DNA from 4 places in the Kitasatospora sp. NPDC001660 genome. Region 3 is predicted to be linked to each of the others. Evidence: riboswitches for the same ligand, from Rfam matches in the RefSeq annotation. Region 3 holds a riboswitch; each other region holds the start of a gene.
The links. A riboswitch is a leader RNA that binds a small molecule or an ion and turns the genes downstream of it on or off. The one in region 3 is predicted to bind cyclic di-AMP.
Positions count from the first base shown of each region.

Region 1: linked by a shared signal. The riboswitch ahead of ACWCXH_RS25680 (transglycosylase family protein) and the one ahead of ACWCXH_RS06400 (NlpC/P60 family protein) in region 3 are both predicted to bind cyclic di-AMP.
Region 2: linked by a shared signal. The riboswitch ahead of ACWCXH_RS13395 (LysM peptidoglycan-binding domain-containing protein) and the one ahead of ACWCXH_RS06400 (NlpC/P60 family protein) in region 3 are both predicted to bind cyclic di-AMP.
Region 4: linked by a shared signal. The riboswitch ahead of ACWCXH_RS08650 (transglycosylase family protein) and the one ahead of ACWCXH_RS06400 (NlpC/P60 family protein) in region 3 are both predicted to bind cyclic di-AMP.

Region 1 covers NZ_JBSFGU010000027.1:4,242-11,810, forward strand. Annotated here, with positions in the region: gene ACWCXH_RS25660 (Ppx/GppA phosphatase family protein) at 416-1,357, opposite strand; gene ACWCXH_RS25665 (DUF501 domain-containing protein) at 1,354-2,022, opposite strand; gene ACWCXH_RS25670 (FtsB family cell division protein) at 1,994-2,488, opposite strand; gene eno (phosphopyruvate hydratase) at 2,606-3,892, opposite strand; gene ACWCXH_RS25680 (transglycosylase family protein) at 4,149-5,108, opposite strand; cyclic di-AMP (ydaO/yuaA leader) riboswitch at 5,114-5,282, opposite strand; gene ACWCXH_RS25685 (cytochrome P450 family protein) at 5,493-6,776, opposite strand; gene ACWCXH_RS25690 (SDR family NAD(P)-dependent oxidoreductase) at 7,044-7,469, shown strand; gene ACWCXH_RS25695 (MazG family protein) at 7,501-7,569, opposite strand, start outside.
Region 2 covers NZ_JBSFGU010000009.1:222,584-230,152, forward strand. Annotated here, with positions in the region: gene ACWCXH_RS13370 (M14 family metallopeptidase) at 1-922, opposite strand, end outside; gene ACWCXH_RS13375 (hypothetical protein) at 941-1,267, opposite strand; gene ACWCXH_RS13380 (TetR/AcrR family transcriptional regulator) at 1,332-2,063, opposite strand; gene ACWCXH_RS13385 (maleylpyruvate isomerase N-terminal domain-containing protein) at 2,516-3,145, shown strand; gene ACWCXH_RS13390 (hypothetical protein) at 3,265-3,630, shown strand; cyclic di-AMP (ydaO/yuaA leader) riboswitch at 4,185-4,306, shown strand; gene ACWCXH_RS13395 (LysM peptidoglycan-binding domain-containing protein) at 4,314-5,048, shown strand; gene ACWCXH_RS13400 (hypothetical protein) at 5,831-6,529, shown strand; gene ACWCXH_RS13405 (GNAT family N-acetyltransferase) at 7,191-7,569, shown strand, end outside.
Region 3 covers NZ_JBSFGU010000004.1:229,039-236,607, forward strand. Annotated here, with positions in the region: gene ACWCXH_RS06385 (glycosyltransferase 87 family protein) at 1-436, shown strand, start outside; gene ACWCXH_RS06390 (hypothetical protein) at 433-1,569, opposite strand; gene ACWCXH_RS06395 (NlpC/P60 family protein) at 1,608-2,654, opposite strand; gene ACWCXH_RS06400 (NlpC/P60 family protein) at 2,879-3,958, opposite strand; cyclic di-AMP (ydaO/yuaA leader) riboswitch at 4,020-4,173, opposite strand; gene ACWCXH_RS06405 (NlpC/P60 family protein) at 4,510-5,547, opposite strand; gene ACWCXH_RS06410 (NYN domain-containing protein) at 5,748-7,190, opposite strand; gene ACWCXH_RS06415 (hypothetical protein) at 7,328-7,569, opposite strand, start outside.
Region 4 covers NZ_JBSFGU010000006.1:11,391-18,959, forward strand. Annotated here, with positions in the region: gene ACWCXH_RS08625 (TetR/AcrR family transcriptional regulator) at 1-433, shown strand, start outside; gene ACWCXH_RS08630 (helix-turn-helix domain-containing protein) at 558-1,424, opposite strand; gene ACWCXH_RS08635 (ATP-binding protein) at 1,843-2,367, shown strand; gene ACWCXH_RS08640 (DUF397 domain-containing protein) at 2,840-3,112, opposite strand; gene ACWCXH_RS08645 (hypothetical protein) at 3,684-4,655, shown strand; cyclic di-AMP (ydaO/yuaA leader) riboswitch at 5,014-5,175, shown strand; gene ACWCXH_RS08650 (transglycosylase family protein) at 5,183-6,475, shown strand; gene ACWCXH_RS08655 (hypothetical protein) at 6,694-6,894, shown strand; gene ACWCXH_RS08660 (LacI family DNA-binding transcriptional regulator) at 6,968-7,569, opposite strand, start outside.

The sequences.
Region 1 (7,569 bases), on a different contig from region 3:
AGCACCGTCCGGAGCAACCTTCGTGAGCCCGGTCACAAGTGGATGGACACCCCGTGCTACACTGCGCGGCCACAAAACGGCCCCCTCGGCGACACCTCACCGCCCCCACGGGCGCCCCGTGAGTACCGGGGGTCACACCACCCGGCTGAGCAGCAACGATCCGTACAACACCCGGGTTCCCGTTGGTGATTTCGATTTTCAAACCTCAAGCGAGGCCTGGCCTGCGATCCAACGGGCGGCGCGGAGCGGCGGCCTTCGGTCCCGCAATTCGGACGTAGCGGGCGAGCGGATGCGACGAATGACCGGATCGCCATGTGAAGAAATTCACGAACTTTTCCGCCCGCGACCGGGCGCGTCCCGGCCCCGGACCCCCGCTCGGGGGCTCCGGGGCCGGTCGGGTAAGGCGCGCGGCAGGTCAGGAGGCCGTACTCCAGGCGATGCCGTCCAGGATGTCGTGCTCGCTCACGACGACCTCGGCGGCGCCGGTGCGCTCCATGATCTCCAGCAGCTCCAGCGCGCCCGCCGCGATCACGTCCACCCGGCCCGGGTGCAGCGACGGGATCGCCGCGCGCTCGGCGTGGGTGGCGGCCAGCAGCTCGCGGGCGATCTCGGCGACGCGCTCCCGGGTGATCCGCGAGTGGTGGATCACCGCCGAGTCGTAGGCCGGCAGGCCCTGGGCGATCGCGGACACGGTCGTGACCGTCCCGGCGAGGCCCACCAGGGTGGCCGCACCGGTCAGCGGGACGACCTCCTCGGCCCTGTCCAGCTCGGCCCGCACGTGCGCCCGGGCGTCGGCGATCTGCTCCTCGGACGGCAGCTCGGCACCGCCGAAGTGCCGCTCGGTCAGCCGGACGCAGCCGATGTCCACCGAGCGCGCGGCCTGGACGTCGTCCGCGCCGAGCACGAACTCGGTCGAGCCGCCACCGAGGTCGAACACCAGGTACGGGGCCGGGAACTGACCGCCGGTCAGCTCCTTGGTGGCACCGATGAAGGAGAGGTGCGCCTCCTCCTCGCCGCTGACCACCTCGGGTTCGACGCCGAGGATCTCGCGCACGCCCTTGACGTACTCGTCGCTGTTCTCGGCGTCCCGGGAGGCGCTGGTGGCGACGAAGCGGGTGCGCTCCGGGCCGACCCCGAAGCCGGCGATGACCTCCCGGTACTCCCGGCAGGCCGCGAAGGTGCGGGCCAGCGCGTCCGGGTGCAGCCGGCCGGTCTGGTCGACGCCCTGGCCCAGCCGGTTGATGATCATCCGACGGTCCAGGTCGGTGATCTCGCCGGTCTCCGGGTCCAGGTCGGCGACCAGCAGACGGATCGAGTTGGTGCCGCAGTCGATCGCGGCGACGCGGGTCGCGCTCACTCGGACTCCTGCGCTTCGGTCTCTTCCGCGGCGCGCTTCCTGGCGGCGCGCTCGGCGGTCTTCTGCTCCTTGGCGGCGATCACGGCCGCGTGGTCCTGTTCCTTGGCCCGGTTGCGGGCGACCCGCTCACCGGCCGCCTCGACCTCGGCCGGGGAGACGCACGGGCCCTTGGCCCACCAGTCCTCCAGCATGCCGAGCGCCTCGTCGCCGAGCGGGTTGACGCCCTCGCCGGCCGCCAGCGAGTGGCCGACCAGCACGTGCAGGCACTTGACCCGGTCCGGCATGCCGCCGGCGCTCGGGAAGCCCTCCAGCACCTCGATGGCGTCGCGCCGGGCGATGTAGTCCTCGTGCGCCTTCTGGTACGCGGCCGCCAGCTCCGGGTCCTCGGCGAGCCGGGCGGTCTGCTCCTTCATCACGCCGTCCGCCTCCAGGGTGCCGATCAGCGAGGCGGCCTTGGGGCAGGTCAGGTAGTAGAGCGTCGGGAACGGCGTGCCGTCCGGCAGCCGGGGGGCCGTCTCCACGACGTCCGGGTTGCCGCACGGGCAGCGGTGCGCCACGCCGCGCAGGCCGCGCGGCACCCGGCCCAGCTGGGCGGCGATGGCCGCGATGTCGGCGTCGGGGACGGCGGGGTGGTTCTCAGTGGTCATGGGGGGAGGGGTCTCCAGCAGGGGACGATGGGAGCGGGCGGGTCGACGGCAGGGCCGGGGCGGCCGGGGCCAGGGCAGCGGTGTCGGCGGCGTCCACCGAGTCCCAGATGCTGGAGTACCAGGGCTTGGCCGCCTTCACCGAACTGGTGGCCGTGCCGTCGGAGGGGGCGGGCGGGGCGGTGGAGGACGGGGCGGCGCCCGCTCCGGCCGGATCGACCGCGATGTACGGGGTCTCCCCCGGCATCGCGTAGTGCAACCGGGTGCGGGCCTGCGCCTTGACGTACTCGGGATCCTGCCAGCGGGCCTTGTCCCGGCGCAGCTGCTCGACCTGCTGCCGGGCATGCTCGGCCTTCGCCCGCTGGGCGGAAATCTCGGCGCGCTGGGAGATGAACTGCCGCGTCGGGTAGGCGAGGATCGCCACCAACGAACAGAGCACCAGGACGAGGACGGTCGCCCGGCTCGTGAACCGAGGGCGGGCCGCCAAGCCCGGGATCCTCCAGCCAGCCATCTCCCGTTCCCCTCCTGGTCGCGACGGTGCCCCGCCGTCCACCCTACGGGGTGAACGGCGGGGCACCGGTCAGGCATGCGCTACCGGGAGCGTTCAGCCCTCGTACTTGAACCGCGGGAACGCGCCGCGGCCGGCGTACTCGGCGGCGTCGTCGAGGATCTCCTCGATGCGCAGCAGCTGGTTGTACTTGGCGACGCGCTCGGAGCGGGCCGGGGCGCCGGTCTTGATCTGGCCGCAGTTGGTGGCGACGGCCAGGTCGGCGATGGTGACGTCCTCGGTCTCGCCGGAGCGGTGCGACATCATGCAGCGGTAGCCGTTGCGCTGGGCCAGCTCGACGGCGTCCAGGGTCTCGGTCAGCGAGCCGATCTGGTTGACCTTCACCAGCAGCGCGTTGGCGGTGCCGGTCTCGATGCCCTTGGCCAGGCGCTGCGGGTTGGTGACGAACAGGTCGTCACCGACCAGCTGGACCTTGTCGCCCAGCTTGACGGTGATGGCCTTCCAGCCGTCCCAGTCCGACTCGTCCAGCGGGTCCTCGATGGAGACCAGCGGGTAGGCGGCGACGAGCTCGGCGTAGTACTCGATGAGCTCGGCGGCGGACAGGGCCTTGCCCTCGAACTGGTAGGCGCCGTCCTGGTAGAACTCGGAGGAGGCGACGTCCAGGGCCAGGGCGATGTCGCGGCCGGGCACGTAGCCGGCCTTCTGGATGGCCTCGAGGATGAGGTCCAGGGCCTCGCGGTTGCTGTCCAGGTTCGGCGCGAAGCCGCCCTCGTCGCCGAGGCCGGTGGACAGGCCGCGCTCCTTCAGGACGCCCTTGAGGGTGTGGTAGACCTCGACGCCCCAGCGGACGGCCTCGGAGAAGGACTCCGCGCCGATCGGGGCGATCATGAACTCCTGGATGTCGACGTTGGAGTCCGCGTGCGAGCCGCCGTTGAGGATGTTCATCATCGGGACCGGCAGGACGTGCGCGTTCGGGCCGCCCAGGTAGCGGAACAGTGGCAGGTCGCTCGCCTCGGAGGCGGCGTGCGCGACGGCCAGCGAGACGCCCAGGATGGCGTTGGCGCCGAGCGAGGACTTGTCCGGGGTGGCGTCCAGGTCCAGCATGGCCTGGTCGATCAGGCGCTGCTCGGTGGCGTCGTAGCCGACCAGCTCCGGGCCGATCTGCTCGATGACGGCCAGGACGGCCTTCTCCACACCCTTGCCGAAGTAGCGGTTCTTGTCGCCGTCGCGGAGCTCCAGCGCCTCGAAGGCACCGGTGGAGGCACCCGACGGGACAGCGGCACGACCGGTGCTGCCGTCGTCGAGGCCGACCTCGACCTCGACCGTGGGGTTGCCACGAGAGTCGAGGATCTCACGGGCTACGACGACATCGATGGACGGCACGAGGCATCTCCTTGCGGAAGCAGGGTCCTGCTGACGGTGGTGCGGTCAGCGGGACGATTGCGGAGTCGTTACGACCAGAGCCTAACCGCACGGGGTCCCGGGGCCACGCCGACCTCGGTCCCGTCTCAGCGTGTGGCCGTGCTACTTGCCGGTAGTTCACCTGCCGGCCCCGTGGAATGGGCCGAATGCGGACGAAAGGGGCCGATCCGGGGTCGGCCCCCTCCGCGTGTCGCGCCGTCCGCCGTCGGTCGGGCGGTCAGCCGAGGTGCAGGACCTGGCCGGGCAGGATCAGGTTCGGGTCGCCGCCGACGGTGGCGCGGTTGCCGTCGTAGACGGACTGCCAGCCGCCGGACACGCCTTGGGCGGCGGCGATGGTCGACAGCGTGTCACCGGCGCGGACGGTGTAGTCGTGGCCGCCCTGCGGGGCGGCGGCGTGCGGGGCCGCGGCCGGGGCCTGCTGCTGGGGCTGGGCGTACTGCTGCTGGGCGTGCTGCTGCTGGGCGTGCTGCTGCTGGGCGTGCTGCTGCTGGGCGGCCTGGCCGGCGTACTGGTGGTAGACGCTCTGGTGGCTGGTCCAGTGCCAGGCGCCGTTGCTCTGGTACCAGTACACCTTCGCGTCGGCGTCCCAGCCGGCCTTGCCGGAGAAGCCCGAGGCCTGGGTCTGCTGCTGGGGCTGGGCCTGCTGGGCGTGCTGCTGGTACTGCTGGTGGTACTGCTGCTGGGCGGGCATCTGAGCCGGCTTCGGCTGGGCCGGCTTCGCCGCGGGCTGCTGCGCCGGCTGGGAGTGCTGCTGGGCGGCGGGCTGGGCGTCCGAGGTGTCGACGGCCGCCGGGGCGCCGCCCTTCGACAGGCCGGCCTTCTTCGAGCAGACCGGCCAGGCGCCCGGGCCCTGCGAGGCCAGGACCTTCTCGGCCACCGCGATCTGCTGGCCCTTGCTGGCCTGGTTGGCCTGCGGCGCGTACGCGGTGCCGCCGAACGCCTTCCAGGTGCTGGAGGTGAACTGCAGGCCGCCGTAGAAGCCGTTGCCGGTGCTGATGCCCCAGTCGCCGCCGCTCTCGCACTGGGCGACGGAGTCCCAGGCGGAGGCCGGGGCGGCGGAGGCGCCGGTGGCGGTGAGGATCGGCATCGCGAGTCCGACGCCGGCCACACCCGCGGCGGCGATGGCCTTCTCGGTCTGGGTGCGACGACGGTGACGGCCGGTTCCAACGAACAGCATGAAGGGGTCCCTCTCCGCACGCCTGCGAGGTGAGCTGTCGGGTTCGGACCGGGAGGTGGCCCGGCCGCCGTCTGCGGAAACGATTCCGCTCGGGCGGCTTCACCCCAAGCCGTGGAGGAACGGCAACAAACCTGGTTCCCCCGCCCCTGCCCAGGGTTCTGGTCGGTTTCCCGTGGTGCGGCGGGCAGGACTCGGCGTTCCGCACTCGGGGTCCGCAGCTGCGAACTCCAGGGAGAGTAGACAGATCCTCAGATCAATCACAAGCTCATATCGCAGATATCACACAGACATCACGGCGCGTGGTCGATCGCCTACCAACGGCGGTTGTTTGTCCGGATTGATGGGTGTTCACACCAGGCATGTGGACCGGTTTGCGACGTATCGTCAGCATGGTGGAGCGTCCGCGAGCGCATGCGGCGAGCGGCTCTCGGGACTGAATTCGACCGGTAGTTCACGCAATCCGCGCATGATCAGGCCACCGCGCCAGCGCAGTTCCTCGGGGCTTTGCGCCAGCGCGAGATCGGGCAGCCGGGACAGCAGCGTGGCCAGCGCCGCCCGCCCTTCGAGCCTGGCCAGCGGGGCGCCGATGCAGTAGTGGATGCCGTGCCCGAAACCCAGGTGCGGATTGTCCGTTCGGGCCAGGTCCAGGGTGTTCTCGTCCGAGAAACGGGCCGGGTCCCGGTCCGCCGCGGCCAGCACCACGAGCACCGGGTCGCCGACCGGGATGTCCACCCCGCCGATGGCCAGCGGGCGGGTCGCGAACCGCCACGTCGCGAGCTCCACCGGCCCGTCGTAGCGCAGGAGTTCCTCGATCCCGGTCTCCAGCAGCGCCGTCTCGCCGCGCGCCACCGACTCCTGGAGCAGGCGGCGCTGCTCCGGGTTGCGCAGCAGCGCGTACGTCCCGTTGCCGATCAGGTTGACGGTGGTCTCGAAGCCCGCGAAGAGGAGGATGAACGCCATCGCGGCGGCCTCGTTCTCGGTGAGGTGCTCGCCGTGGTCGCTCGCCCGGATCAGGCCCGAGATCAGGTCGTCCCCGAGGTCCGCCCGCTTGCGGTGGATCAGCTCCAGCAGGTACGCCCGCATCCGCTTCACCGCCCGCCCCACGCCGCCGCGTTGACCGCCGCCATGGCGGATCATCATCCCGGCCCAGTCGCGGAAGTCGTCCTGGTCCTCGGCCGGCACGCCGAGCAGGTCGCAGATCGCGTAGATGGGGAGCGGGAACGCGAACTCGTGGATGAGGTCCGCCGAACCGCGCTGCGCGAAGCCGTCGATCAGACGGTCGGTGAGCTGCTGCACCCGCGGCTCGAACTCGGCCACCCGGCGCGGTGTGAACGCCTTCGACACCAGGCGGCGCAGCCGGGTGTGGTCCGGCGGGTCGATGTTCAGCAGGTGGGTCATCAGGTCCGCCTGCCGCTCCCCCGGGATGCCGACCCGGCCGGTGCGGTGCGCCTGCTCGCTGTGGTGCGCGGGGTTCTTCGACAGCCGGCTGTCCGCCAGCGCCTGGCGCGCGTCCGCGTACCGTGTCACCAGCCAGGCCTCCACCCCGCTCGGCAGCGTGGTGCGGTGCACGGGGGCGTGCTCGCGCAGCCAGGCGTAGGCCGGGTACGGGTCGGCGGCGAACTCCCAGGTGAAGAGCGGCGGGCGGGCGGCGTCGGGCTGAACTGGCATGGGTCGACCGTATCCGGTGGGTCGGGGGCGACTCGCCATCCACGGTGCGTAACCGGCTCGTCAACGGCCCGGGGGCGGCGCATCACCACCTTGCGAACGGTCTGTGGACAGTGCGTGGACAGGCCTTGGACGGGCCTTGGACGGACGGCAGGCGTGAGCCTGGTCACCTGAGGGGTAACCCCTGTTGCGGAGGGTCAGGACGTGCCTACGATCCTCGGCAGAAATCGTGGGCGCCGGTGCGGTGCCGCCCACAGGGAGGAGCGACCAATGAGGGTCAGCGGCGCAGTCGTCGTCATCGCGGTACTCGACGGCGGGTCGGGAGCCGACCTCGCCCGCCGGTTCACCGCGGCCGGCGCCGCCGGAGTGCTGATCGCCGACCAGCGGGTCGCCGTCGCCGAAGACCTCGCCGCCGAGCTCGACCGGCCCGGCTGCCCCGTCGTCGGCGTCGGCGGGGACATCCGCCGCCCCAGCGACGTCGCCGCGCTCGTCGACACCGCCGAGAAGCACCTCGGTCCGATCGACCTGTTCTGCGTCGCCGGACCGGACGGCGAGCGGATCGTCTCCCTCGCCGACCTGCCCGACCACCTCGACCTGGACCGCCTCGCCGAACTCGTCGCCCTCGTCGGCGAGGCGATCGGCGAGGTCGTCCTGCCGCAGCCGCGGACCGCGCAGGACACGGTCTCGGCGGCCTGAGTCCCCGCCCCCTGGTCCGGCCTGCTCCGGCTTATTCCGGCTTGAGCCCTTCCGCCTCGCGGACCGCGTCCCGGTAGGCGCGCGCGGCCGCGCGCAGCGC
Region 2 (7,569 bases), on a different contig from region 3:
ACGCGTAGTCGTCGCTGGTGCCGCTGGTCGGGTAGAGCTGGAAGCCCTGCTCCGGCGTGTACGTGACGCCGCGGACGCCGTTGAGCGCCTGGCAGAAGCCCTCGGCGAGCAGCACGGCGTTGTCGGAGTCGGTCTTCTCGATGAACTCGGCGTACGCGAGGTCGCCCTTGAGGCCGCGGGTGTGGTCGAAGGCCGGATTCAGGAAGTTCTCCGCAGGGTCGGTCGACTGGTTCTCGTCGTCGCCCCAGTTGCGGAGGATGTCCCCGCCGTAGCTGTGTACGTCGACGAGCCACCTGGTCCCGGGGAACTGCTCCAGCACCGAGCGGACGTTGCGGGTCTCGGGCTCCGAGAAGGCGCTCGGGCCCTCGTAGACCTGTGGGTCGCACGGGTCGGCCGAGGTGTGCGGGTCGGCGGTCGGGGCGAAGGCGGTGGCGAAGTCGAAGAGGAAGTCGAAGTTGCGGTTGATGTCCACGCCGACGCAGGCCGGGTCCGAACGGCCGCCGCTGTTGGCCGGGTTGCGGTTCTTGCGCCACATCGGGTCGACGGTCTGGCTGTACAGCCGGCCGTCCGGGTTGACGAGCGGGAACAGCACCAGATCGAGGCGCTGGAGCAGGCCCTGCACCTGGTCGGCGGTGTAGGTGGTGCCGCCGTAGCCGAGGCCGGTCCCGCCTTGGAAGGCCTCGAGCAGGTCGGCGGCGAGGTGGACGAGGATCTCGCAGCTGCCCCACTCGCGGGCGTGCACGCCGCCGAGCATGACCACGCAGTCCCGTGAGGCCGACGTGGCGGTGCTGATCCTCAGGGCGTGCGAGGTCCGGCCCTCGACGGAGGGTTCGGGCAGTGTGACGAGCTCGGTGAGATTCGGGAAGGAGGTGGCGAGGGCGGCCACCGCGGAGTCGACCTCGTCGATGTTCAGGTAAGGCATGACGGCTCTCCTCCCGGGTCAGCCGGCGAGTTTGGTGGCCAGACCGCGCGGCACGGCGCCTGCGGCGAACCGGTTGCCGGTGCCGACCTGGGCCTGGGCGGCGCGGCCTTCGGCGCTGGCGTTCCCGACGCGGGTGACCGTGACGCCCTCGCGTTCGAGGGCGGGGATCCGCTGGTCCGGGACGTACGCGTCGATGCTGACGCTGCCGTCGGGAGCGATGCTGGGGCGGCCGCCCGTGTCGGGGCGGACCTCGCGCAGCAGCGCGCGCAGGGTGTCCGCGTCCCTGGCGGTGACGCGGACGCGGAGGATGTCGTTCGGGAGGGGATCGTTGGGGACGGCGGACATGACGGCCTCTTTCAGGCGCGCTCTTCCGGGCGCTGGGGATATGTCCGACGTGTACCTCGTATCCTCAGGATGCGCCGCCGCCGTAGAACGCGTCAAGCGGGGCCCGGGGCATCCGGTCGAGCAGGCTGTCCAGTCCGGCCAGCAGCTCGGCCTCGTCGTCGAAGTCCGCGAACCGGGGCACCAGCGCGCGTAGTCGGGGGTAGTCGGTGGCCGACAGCCGGTGCAGGCCGAGGCGCAGCGCCGGGTCCGGCTCGGCCTCGTTGTCGACGACCTGGCGCTTGTCGACGAGGTTGCAGCCGAGGTTCCAGGCGACGAAGGCGCGGTAGACGGTGAGGGCGGTGGAGTCGTCGAAGCCGGCGCGGCCGAGGACGGCGAGGACGTGTTCGGTGAGGTCGAGCACGGGTGCGGGCCGCCGGGCCATGGGCACCGCGAGCGGGCGGGTGGCGACGAGCGGCAGGATCTCGGGGTGGGCGTGCGCGACGGCGGCGAACGTCCGCGCGATGCGGCGCAGTTCGGCGCGCCAGGCGGGCTCGGGGGTCTGCGCGGAGCGGCGGAGGCGGTCGTTGACCTCTTCGAAGAAGGCCTCGATCAGCCCGTCGAGCAGGGCCTCCTTGCCCGGGGTGTACCGGTAGAGGGCCATGGACTCGACGCCGAGCTCTCCGGCCAGTCGCCGCATGGTGAGCGCCGACAGCCCCTCGCGGTCCACGAGCGCAACGGCCGTCCGGAGCACCAGCGGGCGGTTCAGGCGCGCCCGCTTCTCGGGGCCGTCCTGACCGGGGCCGTCCTGCTCGGCCATGTCCGCTCTCCTCCATGGTGGGGGTCAGAGAAGGGGTGCAGAGGGATACAGAACCAGGATACAAGGTAAATATGCTACTGAACGAGATGAATAGGACGCGATCACGACGCCGTGGCGGCGAGGTGCGCCGCGAGGCCGCCGATCACCGCCGCGGAGGCGAGGGGCCGTGAGCGGCCGGGCGCGCGGGCGGTGAGCGCCACGAGGCAGGCCGCGACGGCCCGACCGGGCCGGCGATGCCGTAGCCGGCGAGGAGCCCCGCGACCGGCTCGGCGCTCATGCACCTGCCTCGCTTCGCTCACTCACGCCGCCCGCCTCGCTTCGCCCGGCGAGCGCTTCGGGGGCGCTGGTCATGCCCCGATCGCCGGACCTCAAGTGCCCCCCCCGCAACCGGGTTTCCGGGTCGTTCGGCTACGGTGAACGTACGTTGTCCGTGCCGCTCCAGAGGAGACCGAATGTCCCGTCAAATCGCTCCCACGACCGAGCTGTTGGCCGAGGCCTGGCACTCCTGGGCGGAACGCGGCAAGGGGTTGGACGGCGAGGCGTGGGCCCGGGACACCCGACTGCCGGGCTGGACGGTCCTGGACCTGTTCGCACACGTGGCGCCCGCCGCCGAATCGTTCACGCAGCTGCGCGGGGCCATCGTCGACGGCCCGGCGAACGTGGAGACCGGCGCTGCCATCCTGCGCCACTTCAACCAGCCGGGCGGCCTCGCGCACACCGCCGCGGGGCACGTTGCCGATGTCGCGAAGCAGGCCGCCGCCGCGACCGACCCGGCGGGGCTGATCGCCCGGTTCGAGGTCGAGGGCCCGGCCGCGCTGGCCGGCTACGCGGACCTGTCGCCGGACAGCGTGGCCGCCCACCCGCTGCTCGGCAGTGTGCGGATCGGCGCGCTGGCCGAGGTGGCGCTCATGGAGGCGACCGTCCACCTGCTCGACCTGATCGCCGTCGTCGGCGGCCCGCCGCCCGCCGACGCGGCCCTGCACGCGACCCGCGCGCTGCTCGCCGAGGTGGCCGACCCGGTCGCGTTCATCGAGGCGGCCTCCGGCCGTTCGGGCGCCGCGGTGCTCCCGGTGATCCGCTGATCCGCCCTTGGGCCTGACGCTCCGTGGGCTCCCCCGTGGGGTCCTTCTCCGCAGGTCAGGCGTACGATGTGCGCCGGAACTCCGCAGCGGGGAATTCGGGGAAGACGGGGGAGCGGTCGATGTTCGACATCGTATGGTGGATCGCGCCGGCAGTGCTGTACGGCGGCGGGTACGTCGCGAACAACGCCCGCCGGGCGATGAAGACCCGGCACGAGCGCAAGCTGGAGCTGCTGGAGGCGGCGGACCGCCAGCGGGCCGCTCTGGAGGCGGCCAAGCGCCCGCCCGAGCCGGTCTGCGGCTGCACGCACCACCTGGCCAAGCACGACAAGCAGGGCCGCTGCCACGAGGAGGTCGAGGCGCCGACCGCGTGGGACGCCGACCGCCGGCCGGTGCAGTTCGAGCCGCGCCAGTGCAACTGCCAGCAGTACGTCGGTCCCGAGCCGCTGGGGACGGTCTTCGCCCAGGAGCTCGTGGACCCGCGCTGAGAAGCGCAGGAGCCCCTGGGTGGCAGGCCGGCCTGCCACCCAGGGGCTCCTGTCGTGCGGGCGGCAGCGGCGGCGATGGCCCGTGGGATGCCTGGAGTTCGACGGCGTTGGGGGCGTGCGGTCAGTCAGTCCGTCTCGGCGGTGAAGCGGGCGCGGTCGCGCTGCACCTGCGACCCGGCCGCGTGCTGGGACTCGCGGCGCTGGGCGGCGCGGCCCGCACCTCACGGTTCCAGCCCGAGCCGGACAGGATCTGGCCCGGGCCGCACGGCGCGCCATCGGGCGGTGGCCGCCGCACCGGGCCCGGCGGCCCGCACTGACGCGCACTCATAGGGCTGTTACCGCATCGTTACCAAGGAATGTTGCGGATCATTCGGACAATCCGGCCGGGACGTGACCCGGCTCACGAAGGCTTGTGCTATTGGCTCCGTGCCGTTTACGGTCCTTCTCGTTCGTCTCTGTACGAAACGAACCCCGCTCTCCGGAACGCCGAATCCTGCCGCCGGACCGGGCGGGCACGTGCACCCATGAAGCACCACGGCAGGGGCGGGGGACCCACAGGTAAGTCGCCTCATCCGGGCTGGTCCCGGCGGGGCTAGGGGTGAAGCCGCGTCTCTGCGCGGCCGGGCTGCTCCAGCCCGAACCCGACAGCTCACCTCGCAGGCGTGGGAGAGGAATCGCACTTCATGCTGCCCGTCAACGCTCGCCCCAGCCTGTTCGCTGCCGGTTCCATCAAGCGCATCGTCGCGGCCGCCGTGGTCGTCGGCGTCGGCGCCGGCGTCCCGGTGGTCGCCGCCACCGCCTCGAACGCCGCCCCCGTCACGTCCGCCCCGGTGCACTCGGTCCAGGCCGCCCCGGCCGCCGCCCCGCAGGCGCCCGCCGGCTACACCGTCCGGAGCGGTGACTCCCTCACCAAGATCGCCACCGCGCACAACGTGCAGGGCGGCTGGCAGAAGCTCTACGACCTCAACAAGTCCGTGCTGACCAACGGCCCGGACAAGATCTACCCGGGCCAGCACCTGACCCTGGGCGGGGCCGCCCCGGCGCAGGCCCCGGCTGCGCCGGCGCCCGCTGCGGCTGCGGCCAAGCCGGCTGCCGCCAGCCCGCTGGCCGCCGCCCCGGTCGCGAACACCCCGGCCGCGCTGCAGGCGCTCGCCGCCTCGATCGTCCCGGCGAACCAGCTGGCCTCGTTCGACCAGATCATCAGCCACGAGAGCGGCTGGAACGTCCACGCCACCAACCCGAGCTCGGGTGCCTACGGCCTGCCGCAGGCGCTGCCCGGCAACAAGATGGCCTCGGCCGGTTCCGACTGGCAGAACAACCCCGCCACCCAGCTCAAGTGGGCCCTGCAGTACATGAACACCGTCTACGGCAGCCCGAACGCCGCCTGGGCGTTCTGGCAGGTGCACCAGGCGTACTGATCGGACCTCTCCCGATCAGTACGGCCTGATCGGACCTGATCGGCCTGTTCGAACCGGTGGGTCCGGGCGAGTACCGCCCGCCGACCGGACGTCCGGTCGGCGGGCGGGCTGCCAAGCGGCCACCTGAACGGCCCGGTTCACGTTGCGGTGCGTGAGCCGGGCCGTCGGCGTACCCGGGGTCCGGACGGGACCGCGGCGCGGTCAGTCCGCCGCGCCGCAGCGCGCCAGGCGCTCGGCGAACACGGCGAGGTCCTCGTCCCCCCAGCTCCCGCCGGGTCGGCCCGGCGCCGGTTTCGTCCGGGCCGACGACCAGGATCTCGTCCGGGGTGCCGAGGCAGGCGCCGTAGTGGAGGTGGACGCCCTCGGTGTCGAGGCCGGTGAAAGCGGCCCGCCCGTCGAGCACCACCACCGTGTCCTCCGCGCCGGCGGGGAAGCCCTCGCCGGCGAGGCGGCGACCGGTGGTGACCCGCACCGGCCGGCCCACCCGGGTGAGCGTGGTGCGGTGGCGGGTGGCCAGGGCCGAGACGCTGCTGATCCCCATGATGCTGGACCTGCACACCAGTGCCGGATCCGGCAAGCGCACCCGCGGCAAGCCGGGGGCGGCCCACGAAGGGGTGTGTCGGCCGCACAGATTGCGGCGGGCACACCCGTGGGAACATCCGGCCGGCTGACACGCTGTCCGGGCGTGGTCCGAGAATCGGGTGATCCAGGGGACGGTAGTGAACTCCCGTGGGATGCTGCTGCTTTGGTCCGACTGCCGCACCGACCCGGGGGAGCCACCCATGCCACTGTTCGGCAACCGCAAGAACCTTCCGAAGCCGCTGTGCGACGAGCACGGCCCGTGCAAGGCGCTGGCCGAGATCTCGGTCTTCGAGGTCCGTGACCGGCTGCGGCTCCTGTTCGCCCCGACCCGTGCCCTGGGCCCCGACCCCATGGCCCGGCAGGTCGACGATGAGCTGTCGGTCGTCCTCTGCGTGAACGGCGGGAAGCGGGGCGGGAAGACCGAGGCCCTGTCGATAGCCGAGCACGCCGCCGACCAGTGGAGCGTCAGCCGGGCCGAGCTCTGGGAGCGGGCCTTCGCCAACCTGGCCACCGAGCACCTCAACCGCCAGTCCTTCAACGCGACGAACGGCGACGTCCTCTACGCCGTGAACGGGACGGGGGTGTGGCCCGGCGCCGCCCAGGCCCTGCGCCTGGAGAACGCCCTGGGCGGGGCCGAGCTGCCCCACGGCGCGCTGGTCACCCTGCCGACGAACAACGCGTTCTGCGCGGCGCCGATCCGCAGCGGCTCGTCGCTGACCGCGATCCGCTTCATGATCGACCTGTCGAAGGAGCTCCAGATCAACGACCCGGCCCCGCTGACCTCGTCGATCTTCTGGTACCGGGACGGCTGGCTGGAGAACCTGAACGTCGGCGACAACGGCATGATGCGGCCGTCCGCCCGCTTCCGGGAGATGGCGAACAGCCTCCCCGCCACGTGAGCCCCGTCCAGGCCCGCCACGGCCGGCTACGCCGGCGCGGCGGCGCCCGGCCCTCGCATGCCGCCGGTCGGGGCCACGGCCTCGGCCCTGAAGATCGGGCTTGCCCTGATCACCGGTCTGACCGTGACCGGGCACTCCGCCCAGCAGGCCATGGACAAGGAAGCGGCCAGGGCACGTCCGCCGACTACAAGGTCACCGACAGCGCCTTCAACGGCCTTGACCCGGCTGCGTCGGCCCAGGTCGCCAAGGTGGCGGGCCGTCGCGTCGGGCGGCGGAACCCGACCCTCCTGTCGCCGCGTCCGTAACTGCGCATAAGGAGCCTCGGCCAGCTCCGACGCCCGTGCCCGGGCGGCGCTGGAGCGGCTGATCCTCGGCGGCTGAGCTCCCGGGTCACCGTACTCTGCCGAGGAGTTGACTTGCGGCGGGTAGGGGAATGACCCACGAACCGCGATCATGCTCGGGACTCGGGCGCCTGCAAAGCCGCTGCTCAGCCGCCGTATGCCGGTAAAGAAACCCTTCAGGGCCGCCACCGCGCGCCCCACCCGTCCGCCCGTTGTCCGGAGGTCCCGTCCGTCATGGGGTGGGGACGGCTGTGGCACGATGCCCGGAAGGCCGTCCCACCTGGGCCGATCGCGACAGACAAGACGAAGGACCGCCCCCCATGGCCGAGACCGACCACCCGCTCGCCTACCGCCCGGCGACCGTCGCGGACGTGCCCGCGCTCGTCGCCCTCGTCGAGTCCGCCTACCGCGGTGACGCCAGCCGGGCCGGCTGGACCTCCGAGGCCGACCTGCTCGACGGGCCGCGCACCGACGCCGACAAGGTCGCCGCCGTGGTCGGGCACCCCGACGGCGTCGTCCTGGTCGCCGAGCGGGACGGCGAACTGCTCGCCTGCTGCCAGCTGGAGCGCCGCGGCGACCACGCCTACTTCGGCATGTTCTCGGTGCAACCCGGCCGCCAGGGCGGCGGCCTCGGCCGGTCGGTGCTGGCCGAGGCCGAGCGGATCGCGGGGGAGCAGTGGGGCGTGGCCGTGCTGGAGA
Region 3 (7,569 bases):
GGCGCTGACCGCGCTGCTGATCTTCACCGTCACCAGCCGGGTGATCAGCCCGCAGTACCTGGTCTGGCTGATCGGCGTCGCGGCGGTCTGCCTGACCGTGCGCGGCAGCAGCCAGCGGCCGGTGGCGCTGCTGATCCTGATCGCCTCGCCGCTGACGCTGGTCGAGTTCCCGCTGATGTTCACCCAGGTCCTCGCGAGCGAGCCGACGGCCATCGCCCTCCTGTCCGCGCGCAACCTGCTGCTGCTGGCGGCGACGGTCCTCTCCTGCATCCGCCTCTGGCGCTCCACCCGCAGCGGGGACCGGTTGCCGCCGACCGTCGTGCTGGCCACGCCCGAGCCCGTCCCGGCCGGCACCTACCCGGTCCGTCCGGGCATCGCCTACGAGCAGGACCTGCTCGACGGCATCGACCGCCCCAACACCCCGGCCGGGCGCTAGCCGGCCAGGGCGGCCACCTCGCCCGCCCACAGCTTCGTGAACTCGTCCTTCCCGACGCCCAGTTCGGCCCGGAACAGCCGCTCCATCCGCTGCTCGCGGTCCTCTCCCGCGCCGTCCGCCGCGCCCACCGCCCGGTAGAACGCGACCAGGCGGTCGGTGCCGAAGTGGCGGGCGATCAGCCGGCAGGCGAGCCAGGCCTGCTCGTAGGCCTGGGCGATGCCGGTGGCGCCCGCGCCGAAGTCGCGGTCGGCGGGCAGTGCGGCGGGCACCTTCCCGGCGGCCACGTCCCGGGCCAGCTCGGGGGCGATCTGCCGGTCCGTGCGGCCGGAGTCCCGGTAGGCCGTCCAGTCGGCGACGCCCTCGGAGAGCCAGAGCGGCGTCCAGGCGCGGGTGTCGGCCCGGGTCGCGACGTGGGTGGCCTCGTGGGTGACGACCACCTGCCGGCCGAAGTCGCTGAGCCGCACGAACGCCTCGGGGTTGATCAGCACCCGGTCGGCCGGGGTGTGCGAGGGCGCGCCGGGGGCGGCCAGGGTGACCGCCGCCATGCCCGTCCAGCCGGCCGGGTCGGCCTCCAGCAGCCGGGCGAACTGCGCCTCGGTGGCGGGCAGTTCGAGAAGCAGCCGGTCGGCCCAGCCGGTGCCCCAGACCGCGCTCACCGAGGGGACGGCGCGGTCGCCGATCGCGACCAGCCCGGCCGGATCCGGTCCGTCCGCGAGGCCGAGCACCAGGCACTGCGCGCCGCGCGCGGACCGTCCCGTCCCGAAGTCCCAGAGCGCCGGCGGCCCGCTCGCACCGTCCTCCCGCTCGACCCGCCAGCCGTCGGCCCGCGTCAGCACGAGGCGGCGCGGGAACACGGCGGGGTACTCGTCGTGGCCGGTGACCCGGACGTCCAGGTCGGCCGCGACGGTCAGCCGGCCCGGCCCTTCGGCCGGGGTGAGGACGAGGTTGCGGTAGGCGGCGGTCAGCGGCAGCCCGGAGGTCTCCGGCAGCTCCCGCGCACGTTCGTCCAGCAGCGCCGCCACCTCGGCCCGCTCGTCCGCCCCGGCGCGTGCCCGGGCGGACGCCGCGGGCGGCAGCGACAGCTGGGCCAGCCCTCCGGCGGCGAGCAGCAGCGCGCCGCGCCGGGACAGCACGCAGGGCGGTATCGCGTCCGGGACGGACGGGGTCGTGCTCAGAGCCGGACCACCCCCGAGACCGGCATCGCGTTGACGCTCTCGTACCGCACCCGGGCCCCCGGGTAGGGGGCGTGCACGATCACCCCGCCGCCGGCGTACATGCCGACGTGGTGCATGTCCCGGTAGAAGATCACCAGGTCTCCCGGTCGCGCGTCGGACAGGTTCACCCGCTGGCCGGCGTACGCCTGGGCCTGCGAGGTGCGCGGCAAAGTCACTCCGGCCTGCCGCCAGCTGTAGTACATCAGACCGGAGCAGTCGAACGCGCGGGGGCCGGTGGCCCCGTACGCGTACGGCGATCCGATCATCCGCACGGCCGCCGCGAGCGCCGTCGACCCGCGCTCGGAGGCGGGCGGGGTGGTGCCGAGGTCCAGCCGGTCGGTGCCGCGGGTGGCGCGCCGCTCGGCCTCCCGGGCATCCTGCGCGGCCATCCGGGCGCGTTCGGCGACGCCCAGGCTGTTGAGCAGCCGCTGGGCCCCGGCCAGCCGCTGCTGGATCTGCTGCTTGCTGTCGGCGAGCGTGCGCCGGGCCCGGTCCAGCTCGGCGAGCTTGACGGAGGTCTCGGCGCGGCGCTGGTCGAGCCGGCGCTGACGGGTGACCAGCTCGTGCAGCGTCTCGTTCTGCCGCTCGGTCGCCTGGTCGAGGGCCCGGGCCCGGGCGAGGTACCCCTCGGGGTCGGTCGCGAGCATCAGCTGGACGGTCTGCGCCATGCCGCCGGCGCGGTACTCGGCGGCCGCCACGGTGGCGAGGTCGCCGCGCAGCCGGTTGAGCTGGTCCTGGGCGGCGGCGGTCTCGCCCTGGAGGACCATGGTCTCGCCCTGGAGCCGCTGCTGGGCCTCCTGGGCGGCGTTGTACTTCTCCGACGCCTGTTCGGCCTCGTTGTACAGCCGCTCGACCTGTGCCGTGACGTCCTTGCGGCTGGGCGCGTCCGATGCGCCGGGGGCGGCCTGGGCGCTGCCGCTCGTCGTCACGCCCAGGGCGGTGGTGGCAGCCGCGGTCAGCACCAGCGCACGGGCGAGCAGTTGGGAACGGCGGTGCACGGGCATGACGGCAGCGGCTCCAATCCTGCGGACCGGTCCCGCCGCCGCACCGAAGCGGGCGGCCCTGAAGCGGGAGTCCGGTGGCAGACGTTAGCGAGTCCGGGCAACCGAGTCCAAACCCCTGCCAACCCGAATATTTGACACCGAATCGGACATCAGTCCAACAAGAGGAAACACCGCAGGCCCGGCCCTCCGTGAGGAGGACCGGGCCTGCGGGGGCCGAGCGGGGATCAGACCCGCACGATGGCCGAGAGCGGCATGTTGGAGACCGCCTCGTAGCGGACGCTCGCGCCCGGCTTGGGCGCGTGCAGCACCTGGCCGTTGCCGGCGTAGATGCCCACGTGGTGGGCGTCGCTGAAGAAGATCAGCAGGTCGCCGGGCTGGGCCTGGGAGAGGTCCGTGCCGATCCGGGTGCCGGCGTTGGCCTGCTCCTGCGAGGTGCGCGGCAGCGAGACGCCGGCCTGGTCGAACGCCCAGACCATCAGGCCCGAGCAGTCGAAGGCGTTCGGGCCGGTGGCGGCCCACTGGTACGGGTCGCCGACCTTGGTGGCGGCGTAGGACAGCGCGGCGGCACCGTGCGAGCTGCCGGGGGCCGGCTTGGCGACCGGCGAGGAGGACGGCGCCGAGCCGAGGTCGGTGCGGCTGGTGTCGCGGGAGGCCCGGCTGGCGTCCTGCTGGGCGGCGGCGGCCTTCGCCGCGGCGTCCGCCTTGGCCCTGGCGTCGGCGGCGGCCTTGTCCTCGGCCGCCTTGATCGCCTGGCGCTCCTGCTCGGACAGGGTGTTGAAGAGGTCCTGGGCGGCCTTGAGCTTGGCCTGGATCTCCTCCTTGGAGGCCTTCAGCTGCTGGGTGGTCGCGTCCAGCTCGGCGAGCTTGCCCTGGGCCTCGTTGCGGTCCTGGTCCAGCTTGCGCTGCTGGTCCTGGAGCTCCTTCAGCTGCCCCTTCTGGGTGCTGCCGGCCTGGTTCAGGGCGTCGGCCTGGCTGAGGAAGTTGTCCGGCTTGGAGGAGAACATCAGCTGGACGGTCGGGGATATGCCCCCGTTGCGGTACTGCTCGCCGGCGATCTGGGCGAGGCCGCCCTGCAGGTCGGTCACCTGGGCCTGCTGGCGGGCCACCTGGTCCTGCAGGCCGCTGACCTGCTTCTGCAGCTCCTGCTGCTTGGACTGGGCGGCGTTGTACTGCTCGGTCGCCACCTCCGCCTGCTCGTTGAGCTGGTCGACCTGTTCCTTGACCTGGTCCTTGGTCGGCGCCGGGTCGGCGTGGGCGCCGGACTGCGCGGAGAGGGCGACGGCTGCGGCGGCGACACCGGTCATGAAGGACACTCGGGCGCGACCGGCGGGCTTGGGACGACGATGGGACGCCACGAAGGCGGACTCCTTCTTCCTACGGCCGCCTACCGGGTGAGCTGACGGGTTCGGGCCGGAAGCATGCCCTACGACGCCTCACGGCCGTTCCACCGGCCGACCTGGCGCCGATTCACCCCGGAGGAACGTGGTTCCCCGGCTCCGCTCCACAGCGCCCCCGACCACTGGGCTCCCCGTCGGACAGGCGCTTCGACCTGCCCCGCTGCTTCACGAACTCGACGGAAACCACCGCCGCCACCCTGGCTGGGCGATCGACAGTGCGGTGGTTCGGAGCACGACCCTAGTAACTGAACCGTGATCCGTTCAAATCCTTGTCAGAAAAAGGGCGTAAAAATGCCCAAGTTCATTTGTGAAGATGACAGAAGGTGATCGCAGCAGTACGCAAAGCTGATCCCTTGTCACGCGGCGGCTGTGAAACGCGCACAAGCGAACGTGCCACCCCGGCTCGGGAGGTGGCACGGATCACAGGGCCTTGCGGCCGGCCTCGGCGTGTCGGCGCGTCAGACCCGGCGGATGGTGTTGATCGGCATCGCGTCGGCCTTCATCACCTTGACCACGTCGCCGGTGTGCGGCGCGTGCACCACCATGCCGTTGCCGATGTACATCGCGACGTGGTGCATGTCGCCGCCGTAGACCACCAGGTCGCCGGGCTGGGCCTGGTCCAGCGAGGGCACCGGGGTGCCGTAGTGGCCCTGCTCCTGCGAGGTGCGCGGCAGCGAGACACCGGCCTGGCCGTACGCCCAGAGCATCAGGCCCGAGCAGTCGAAGGTGCTGGAGCCGGTGGCGCCCCACACGTACGGCGAGCCCTGCTTGCTCATCGCCTTGGCGACGGCCACGGCCGCGTACCCGCTGGCCGGCGGCAGGCTGCTGAGGTCCACCCGGTCGGTGCCGCGCGAGGCGCGGTCGTCCTGGGCCTGCTGGGCCTTCAGCGCGGCGCGCTCGGAGGCGCTGAGCGAGTTCATGAGGTCCTGGGCCGCCTTGAGCTTGGCGTTGACGTCCGCCTTGGCCTGGTTCAGGTCCTTGGTGGTGGAGTCGAGCGAGGCGAGCACCGCGGCGGCCTCGGCCTTCTCCTGGTCCAGGCGGCGCTGCTGGTCGAGCAGGCCCTTGAGCGCGTCGGTCTCGGTGGCGGTGGCCTGCTGCACGCTGGAGGCCTTGTCCAGGTAGCCGGACGGGTCGGAGGAGAGCATCAGCTGGACGGACGGGTCGATGCCGCCGGTGCGGTACTGCTCGCCCGCCACGCCGGCGAGACCGGTCTGGAGCTGGGTCATCTGCTCCTGACCGCGGGCCACCTGGTCCTGCAGCTGGTCGGCCTGCTTGCGCAGCTGGTCGGCCCGCTCCTTGGCGCCGTTGTACTTCTCGGCCGCCTGCTCCTGCTCCTGCTGGAGCTCGTCGATCTGCGCCTTGACGTCCGTCTTGTTCGGCTGCGGCGCGGCGTGCGCGGCGACCTGGGCGGAGAGTGCGACCGCGGTCGCAGCGGCAGCAGTGAGCACGGAGACCCGCGCGCGGCTCGGCTGCTTGGGACGGCGGTGGGAGGCCAAGGGACCGGCTCCTTCTTCCATGGACTCACCTGTTCGGGTGAGAAATCCGGAAAATAGGTTTGACGCCAGACCCTAGTGAAGATCTAGGCATTCCGCCACTCCCCCGAAGGCGTGAACCCCAGCCCCTCAAGTGACTTCACCAAATCCGCACATCACCGCAAACCGGACGCTGACCAGGCATCATCCCCATCGGCACGGAATCAGGGCCGCGCCAGCCGGTTCAGCAGCAGAACCGAGGCAACGGGGCGCGCGCCGGCCTTCCGCACGCCCTCCGCGACCTCCCGGTCGGTCGAGACCACCACGACCGGACGGCCCTGCGGCTCGGCCCGCACCAGGCGCCTGATCAGCTCGTCCGCCGTCTCCCCGGTCCGGCTGAAGCGCACCCGGACCCCGCGCGGCGGCGCCATGATCACCGGCACGTCCAGGTCCTGCCCGTCGAACACGCACGTGACCTCCGCCTGCGTGCGCTGGGCCAGCATCGCCAGCCCGCCCAGCAGCCGCAGCCGCTGCTGCTCCAGCGGCAGCGTCGGGTAGCCGGTCTTCGTCACGTTGTAGCCGTCCACCACCAGGTGCACCTGCGGGATCGCCAGCAGCTGGTCCAGCAGCGCCGGATCGTCCTCCGCCAGCCCGCGCCGGGCCACGTCGTGCGGCGAGGCCGAGCCCGGCACCACCGCCTCCACCAGGTCCGCCGGGCGGATCTGCGACACCGGCAGCGCCAGCTCGCGCTGGAGCCCCTGCGCCGAGTGCAGCACGGTGTCCAGCAGCAGCCGCAGGCGCATGTCCTCCACGCTGCGCCCCTCACGGGCCGAACGGCGGCCCTGCTCGGCCGCGTTCTCCAGCTCGCCGACACGGTGCCGCAGCCGCCGCGCCTCGCTCTCGGCCGCGCTGCGCTCGGTCGCCGCCTGCGTCCGCAGCGCCTCCAGCTCGCCGGCCAGCCGACGGGTCTCGGCCTGAGCCCGGCGGGTGTCGCTCTCCAGCGAACGCACCTTCTTGCGCAGCGAGTCGGCCTCCCGCCGGACGCCCTCGGACTCGGCCCGCTGCCGGTCCAGGTCCGCCCGCGCGGCGGCCCGCACCTCCGCCAGCTCGGCCTGCAGCTTCTCCACCAGCCGGGCCGCCTCCGCGGCCGCGCCCTCGGCGCCGACCCGCTCCGCCTCCTCGCCGGCCTCGGCGACCAGCCGGCTCCAACCCGCCGACCGCACCAGGTAAGCGGCGGCGGCGACGTCCATCGGATCGGCGGCGCAAGGGACGCTTCCCGACTCCAGCGCCTTCACCAGATCCGGCTGGCCCAGCCGCAGCCGCTCCGCTATCCGCACCCGGAAGGCCGGCTCCGACTCCAGCGCCGCGGCGATCGCGGTGGCCGCGTACTTGGCCCGCCGGGCCGGAGTGAACTTGGCGTACTGACGGAGGCTCTGCGGCAACTCACCCGGCGGCAGCCCGCCGAGCGCGTCCGCGGCCAGGCCGACCACCCGCCGGCGCACGCCCTCCGGCAACGGCCGGTGGAGCTTCTCGACGGGCCGACCGGCCTCCGGCTCCGCGGCGGGCTCGGACGCGACGGCCCCCGCGACGGTCCCCGCCGCCTCGGCGGCCGGCTCCGCAGCGGGCTGCCCCTGCGGTCCGGCGGGCTCCCGCGCTGCGTCCACCACGTCCTCGGCTCCGATCCTGGTCCAACGGGCGCGGCCCCGCGGCCGCCGGCCCTGTCGTCACGCTCCGTGCGTCTTGTCTGTATTGTCCCGTGCGGTGGACGGCCACGCCCTGCGCCGTCCACCGCACCGGCGGGGCCTCAACCCTGCTCGGCCGCGACCTCTGCGTTCTCCGCCTCCGGGCCCTGCGCCCCGGGGCGGGCGACCAGCTCGACCTGGTCCACCGCGTTGCACCAGCGGCAGCGCACCGACTCGATCGTCTCGCTCAGGACTTCGGTCTCCTCGACCTTCGACTCGCCGGCCAGGTCGAAGTGCAGGAACTCGGTCACCCGCGCGGTGCGGGTCACGTCGAAGCGGGTGAGGTTGCTGCACAGGGTGCAGC
Region 4 (7,569 bases), on a different contig from region 3:
GATGATGCACCAGTCGCTCACCCGGGCGCTGGCCGAACTCGCCCCGGCCGCCACGCCCGAGGCCCGGCTGGCCCGCGCCATCGACGCCGTCCTCGGCCTCGCCCTCGACCACCCGCGGGTCATGCGCTCGCACCTCGCGCTGATCCTCGACCCGGACACCGGCACCTTCGTCCAGGACCCGGAGCAGCAGCGACTCGGCGCAATCCTCCAAAGTCTGCTGCGGGACTGGGGTGCGCCGGATCCGGTCGCCGAGCACGCGGTGTTGCGCAGCGCGCTCATGGGCGGGTGCATCGGCGTCCTGCTGCCGGGCGCGGAGGTGCCGCTGGCACCGATCCGGGCCGACCTGTTCCGGCGCTACGACCTGGCGTGGGAGCTGGGCCGCCCGCCACAGCGGCTGCCGCCGGAACGCGAACGGCCGCCGGAACGCGGCTGACGGCGGGTGGGCGGCAACGGGTGCTTCCCGGCGGTCGGTTCGGGCAGCGAACCGCGGACGGTTCGGGTCCGGCCGTTCGTCCGACCGTTCGGGCCCGGACGTTCCGGCTCCGGCGGACGCAGGCTCAGCGTTCCTTCAGGATCGAGGCCAGCAGGTCTATCGTGCGCTCGGGCGTGAGGCTGTCCACGCAGAGCCGCTCCATGACCTGGATGTAGGCGTCGACGTCGTCCCGCTTGTCGAGGTAGAGCGCGCTGGTGAGCTGCTCCAGGTAAACGACGTCGGCGAGGTCCTGCTCCGGGAAGCGCAGGATCGTGAACGCGCCGGACTCGCCCGCGTGCGCGCCGAAGCGAAACGGCATGACCTGGATGACGACGTTGGCCTGCTCGGCGACGTCGATCAGGTACTGGACCTGGCCGCGCATCACCTTGGGCCCGCCGACCGGGCGGCGCAGCGCGGCCTCGTCGATGACGGCCCACAGGCGCGGGTTGTTGCCCTCGGTCAGCAGCTTCTGGCGGCGCAGGCGGAGGCTGACCCGCCGTTCGACCTCCTCCTCGCTGATGACCGGCCGACTCTGGCCGAAAACCGCCCGCGCGTACTCCTCGGACTGCAGCAGTCCCGGGATGAACTGAACTTCGTACGTACGGATCAGCTGCGCGGCCTCCTCGAGGCCGACGTAGGTCTGGAACCAGCCCGGCAGGACGTCGTTGAAGCTGTGCCACCAGCCGGACTTGTTGGCCTCGCGGACCAGGCCGAGGAGGGCCTCCCGCTCCAGGCCGTCGTCCACGCCGTAGAGGCTCAGGAGGTCGGCGACATCGCGCTCCTTGAAGCTGACCCGGCCGAGCTCCATGCGACTGATCTTGGACTCGGAGGCGCGGATCGCGTAGCCGGCGTCCTCACGGGTGATGCCGCGCGCTTCGCGCAGGCGTCGCAGCTGTGAGCCGAGGAGGATCCGGCGGACCATCGAGCCGCCGCCCGGCTGAACTGTGGTCATGCGGTCGATACCTCCACCTAGGGCAAACAGCGCACAGTCTGCCATCAGTTGAGCGCTCACGGTGCCGATACTGACGGATGTTCCTATCAGTTCTGCACTCCACACACCAGGATGCACGTGCATCCGGCGCTTGCATATGCCAATAGTGCGACTGCACGTGAATCGACTCTTGCATCTGCAGTGAGCGCAGAGGACCATGGTGCACGTGCACCTGCACATCCCTGGCAATCCCGCGGGCTCCGCGTCGACCCCACGCGCGACTCCGTGCACCAGCCCGGCAGCGTCCCCCGCGCCACCGGGCGTTCGTGTGCGCGCGCGCCTGGTCGAGGAGGGGGCCGTGCGGCCGAGCGAGTCGGAGGTGACCGGCATGACCCCGGCGGGTCCAGCCGTGTCCGCCCCCTTATGGGAGGAGCTCTTCATGAGCACCGGTACGGCTTTGGCGGTTGACCCCCTTGTGGTCACCTGTACGCTCGCTCCTCGTTTCGAAGCCGTCAGAACCGCGCGTGACTTCGCCAGAACCGCCCTGCAGCGCTGGGGGCTGATGGAGTTGTTCGACGACGTCGCGCTGGTCGCGTCGGAACTCGTGACCAACGCGCTGCGGCATGCGATCGGCGCACGGCCCGACCCGGTGGGCGGCGCCCTGGGCGAGTACGACTTTCCCACACAGCCCACCGTGGACGGCAGGCTGCCGATCCGAATAAGCCTCGTGCACCGCGCGCCCCAGATCGTCTGCGCGGTCAGCGACCCGAGCAGCATCGGCCCGGTCACCCGGGAGGCGGACTTCGTGGCCGAATCCGGCCGCGGGCTACACCTGGTGGACTCGTTCAGCCACTCCTGGGGCTGGCACCCGCTGGGTGGCGGCAAGGTCGTCTGGGCGCTGTTCGAGGCCGAATCGGAAGCGGCGAGCTCCGAACTCGGTGGCCGGCACCGGCGCTCCGCCTAGTGGCGGACGGGCACGCACCCCCGCAGCGCGGGCGCGCGTCCCCGGATCGATGGACACCCCGGGAGGGTCGAAACCCCGGGACGGAGCGGCAGTTCACCCCGGCCGGGCTCGCGCCGGAGACCCCCGGGAACCCCGCAGCGCACCCGCGACGACCGGTGCGCCCTCGGCGGCCGACGGGCCGTCGGAGACCGGCGGGCCCCCGAACGCGCGGAACGCCAGGAGCGTGGAGCGCACGGAAGACCCGCGGAGTGCGCGGAGCGCGGAGAAGGCACCGAGCGCGCGGTGCGCGGAGAACACGCGGTACGCGGACGCACCGCAACGCGTGGAGGCCGACGCGAAGAAGACAAAGGCCGTCGCGGTGTCAGCACCCACGACGGCCCCCCGATGGCTCCGAGAACGGAGCGGTGGCCGGCCGGACGGACGTCCGGACGAGTGGCCGGTCGATCGACCGGACGAGTGGCCGGACAGCCGGTCAGACGGCCAGGTGGTCGAACTCCCCGTCCTTGACCCCCAACAGCATCGCGGCGATCTCGGCCCGCGTGTAGATGAGCGCCGGACCGTCCGGGAAGCGCGAGTTGCGCATCGCCACGTCGCCCCCCGGCAGCGCGGCGAACTCGACGCAGTTTCCCTGGGAGTTGCTGTGCAGGCTCTTCTGCCAGACCACTCCCTCCAGCTCGGTGGCGGCAATCCCGTTGTAGGGACCGTACGAGCCGCCCAGGTCCTGCGAATCGTGCGAGTCGTGCATAGAAGTCTCCCGAAGAGCCCCGGAGTTGTGGTCCAGCGCGGCGCCCCCGGCACCCGCCGAACGAACGGGCCGGCCCCGTACCAGCCCGGCACAACGCCTCACTTGACGCGATGATAGCTGTTGTGCACGTGCATCAGCACGAGACGTTGCAGGTGCACGAGGCCTTTCGCCACCCGACCTGAACCCTTCACGGACCCTTCTCCTGGCGGTACGTAAACGGACATAGTCGACCGAACCGGCCGGCTTCCGATAACCGGCCGTGAGCGGCCCCCCGCTGAATGTTGATCTTCGAAAGCCGGGAGTCGCACCCTCGTGACACTCCGTCAGGCCGCCCGTCCACTGTGAGACATCTCACGCGCCACGGGTGCAACGCGACGCCCCGCCCGCCGCGTCTCCTGGAGATACCGGCGGACGCGCGGGGGTTGGGGCAGGCATGTCCGGAATGTGACCTAATGACCGCTCATCGGCCCGCGCACGCGAGCCTTTCGCGCGCCACACACACGACGCTCGCGCGAAACCGGCACGGCAGCCGACTGCAGCCCTGACGGGCCGATGTCCTACGATCTCCGCCATGAGCACCGCAGCCATCCCGGGCGCGCCACTGCCCGTCCGCACCCCAGGCTCCCGCGCGCGGGGGCGCCACCGCCGCCCCGAGCGCCCCGAGATCCCCGCCGGCTCCCCGGCCCTGGTGCTCGCCGTGCCCGCGACCGCCGGGCCCGAGTCCCGCTCGGTCGTCGAGGAGCTCCTCTCGATCGTCCGCAGCGAGCAGAACGGCGTCGAGACCGCGGTGGGCTACCTCCCCGGCAACCACACCGAGGGCGCGGACGACCACGAGCGCAGCGTCGGCGAGCTGCTGGCGGCCGCCGCCGAGGCCGGCGTCCCGGCGCCGATCCTGGTGCCGCTGGTGCCCGGCCCGCACGGCTTCCTGACCGAACTCCACGCACTCGCCGCCGAGCACGGCGCCCACGTCACCGACGCGCTGGGCCCGCACCCGCTGCTCGCCGAGGCCGTCCACGTGCGCCTGTCCGAGGCCGGACTGGCCCGCGCCGACCGCGCGCGCCTGTTCGCCATCGCGACCGCCGCGGACGGCGTCGTACTGACCACCGTCGGCGGCGAGGACGCCGCGGCGGCCGCCGGCATCACCGGCGTGCTGCTCGCCGCCCGCCTGGCCGTCCCGGTCGTCGCCGCCGCGCTCGACGTGCCCGGCTCGGTCGCCGCGGCCGTCGCGCACCTCAAGGAGACCGGCTCGCAGCGCCCCGCGCTGGCCCCGCTGGTGATCGGCCCGGAGGCGGACTCCGAGCTGCTCGCCGCGGCCGCCGAGGAGACCGGCTGCCCGTCCGCCGCGCCGCTCGGCGCGTACCAGACGGTCGGCCAGCTCATCGCCTCCCAGTACCTCGCCGCACTGCCGGCCCCGTCGCCGGAGGCGCTGGCCGCCGCGCAGGCCGAGGCCGAGGCTGCGGAGGCCGCCGCCGGGGGCTCCCACGCGGCCCACGCGGCCGGTGGGACGGCCGCCGGGGCAGCCGAGGAGTCTGCCGGCGAGTAGCAGGCACACGCTCGAGAAAGGGCTCGGAACGGCTGCGTTCCGGGCCCTTTCGGCTTGCGCCATAAGGGAATTAAGAACCAAATATGTAAAATGTCCGTTTTGTAAATATTTGCACCTTGGTGACGCTCTGTCATTCCGATTCTGAGATCCCGCCAGCTGTACACATCCATGGGCCAATTGCAGGAAGACGATCATTTCCGATCATGAGGAGCTGAATTTTTGGCAGTTTCCGATAACCCGTGATGCACATCACAGATATTTGCAGTTTGAACTTAAGTCTGCTTAACGTGCTCCCCGTTCGTGACCACACGAACCCAGCTCATCCGCAACGCCGAGTCCTGCCGTCGGGTGCGCTGGCAGCGCGAAAACGCACCACGGCAGGAGCGGGGGACCCACAGGTAAGTCGCCCCGGACCGCTCCACGGAACGGTTCTGGGCTAGGGGTGAAGCCGCGCCACAGCGCGGCCGGGCAACTCCAGCCCGAATCCGACAGCTCACCTCGCAGGCGTGGGAGAGGACCGCGTCTTCATGCTGCCCACCAACGGCACCCGCCTGTCCAGCCGCACCCATCGCGTCATCGCCGCCCTCGGCGTCGCAGGCGTCGGCCTCACCATCCCCTGCCTCTCCTCCGGGACCGCCTCCGCCGCCTCCGTCGCCACCTGGGAGAAGGTCGCCCAGTGCGAGAGCAGCGGCGACTGGAGCATCAACACCGGCAACGGCTTCTACGGCGGGCTGCAGTTCACCTCCAGCACCTGGGCCGCCTTCGGCGGCACCGCCTACGCCCCGCAGGCCAACCAGGCCACCAAGGACCAGCAGATCGCGATCGCCGAGAAGGTCCTCGCCTCCCAGGGGCCCGGCGCCTGGCCCGTGTGCTCCGTCCAGGCCGGCCTGACCAAGGGCGGCGCCCCGGCCGCCGTCGACACCTCCGCCGGCGCGACCGCCGCGAAGGCTGCCGCGCCGGCCGCCAAGCCGGCTGCCCCGGCCGCGAAGCCTGCCGCCCCGGCGCAGGACCAGGCCCCGGCCGCCGACAACTCCGCCAAGGGCAACTGGGCGCAGAAGCGCCAGGGCTGGACCCAGAACGGCACCCAGACCAACGGCTCCGACTACACCGTCGTGGCCGGCGACTGGCTGTCCTCGATCGCCGACAAGCACAACGTCAAGGGCGGCTGGCAGCGGCTGTTCGAGCTGAACCGCGGCATCCTGACCGAGGGTCCGGACATCATCTACCCGGGCCAGCACCTGACCTTCGGCGACCCCGCCCAGGCTCCGGCCGGCCAGTCCGGCGACTTCAACTGGTTCGACCGCTCGCAGAAGTCGGGCCAGTCCTCCGCCGGGAACGCCGTGAACGCCCAGCCGGCCGCCGAGACCCAGACCCTGGCCGCCAAGCCGTCGACCAAGCCCGCCGCCAAGCCCTCCGCCCAGGCGCAGGCCAAGACCCCGGCCCCTGCCCCGGCCGCCACCGGCACCATGGCCGCCGCGGTCAACTTCGCCAAGTCGCAGGTCGGCCAGGCCTACGTGTACGGCGGCACCGGCAACGGCGGCTGGGACTGCTCGGGCCTGACCCAGGCCGCGCTGCGCGCCGCGGGCATCTCCGTCCCGCGCGTCGCCGCCGACCAGGCCGCCGCCAGCACCCACGTCTCGCTGGACAGCCTGCAGCCGGGCGACCTGCTGTTCTGGTCCAACAACGGCCAGAACTCCGGCGTCTACCACGTCGCGATCTACATCGGCGGCGGTCAGTACGTCGAGGCCGCCAACCCGAGCTCGGGCGTCCGCCTGCAGACCATCGCCAACTGGGCGCCGGACTTCGCCGGCCGCGTCTGACGACGGGTAGCAGATTGCGGATGACGGCAAACAGGTAACAGATTTCATCATCTGTTCGCTGTCATCTGTCACCCGTCCGCCCCGGGGAGAGTCTGGTCGCTCCTCCCCGGGGCTTCGACGTCTCCGCGCATCCGCGCCTCCGCGCCTCCGTGTCTCCGCGTGGTCAAACTCCGGACCAACGGGCATGCTTCTGCTCCGCACCCGAGGAGGAGTCACCCATGGCCCACGTCACCGTCGCACTCGACGCGAACCTCGCGATCGACGCGATGATGCTCTCCGGTACCAAGAACCCGCAGGACGCCGTCGAACTGATCCTGCGCGACTACCTTGCCCGTGGCCGCCGCACCGAGACCCGTACCGGCGAGGCCGCCGACGGCCACCGCCTCACCGCCGACCGCCCGGCCGTCCAGGAGGGCTGACCCTGGGCACGCCGAAGGGCCCGGAGAGCAGCCGCTCTCCGGGCCCTTCGCCGCAAGGCACCGGACCCCGCGCTCAGCGCGCGCAGGCCCCCGTGGAGCCGCGCATGACCAGCTCCGGCTGGAACATGAACTCCCCGCGCTGGGCGGCGTTTCCGCCCACCTCCTCCAGCAGCGCGTCCACCGCCGCCGTCGCCATCGCCTCGACCGGCTGGCGGACCGTCGTCAGCGGCGGCTCCGTGAAGGCGATCAGCGGCGAGTCGTCGAAGCCGACCACCGACACGTCCTGCGGCACCGAAAGCCCCCGCTGCCGCACCGCCCGGATCGCCCCGAGCGCCATCATGTCGCTGCCGCACACGATCGCCGTGCACCCCTTGTCCAGCAGCGCACCGGCCGCCGCGTGCCCGCCCTCGACGCTGAACAGCGTGTGGTGGACGAGTTCCTCGGCCTCCTCCTGCGTCCGCCCGAGGACGGCCTGCATCGCGGCCGTGAAACCCTCGATCTTGCGCAGCACCGGCACGTACCGCCGCTGCCCGACCGCCAGCCCGATCCGCTCGTGCCCGAGCTCGGCCAGGTGCTGGACGGCCATCCACATCGCGGCCCGGTCGTCCGGCGAGATGAACGGCGCGTCGATCCGCTCGCTGAAGCCGTTGATCAGGACGAACGGCACCCCGCGCC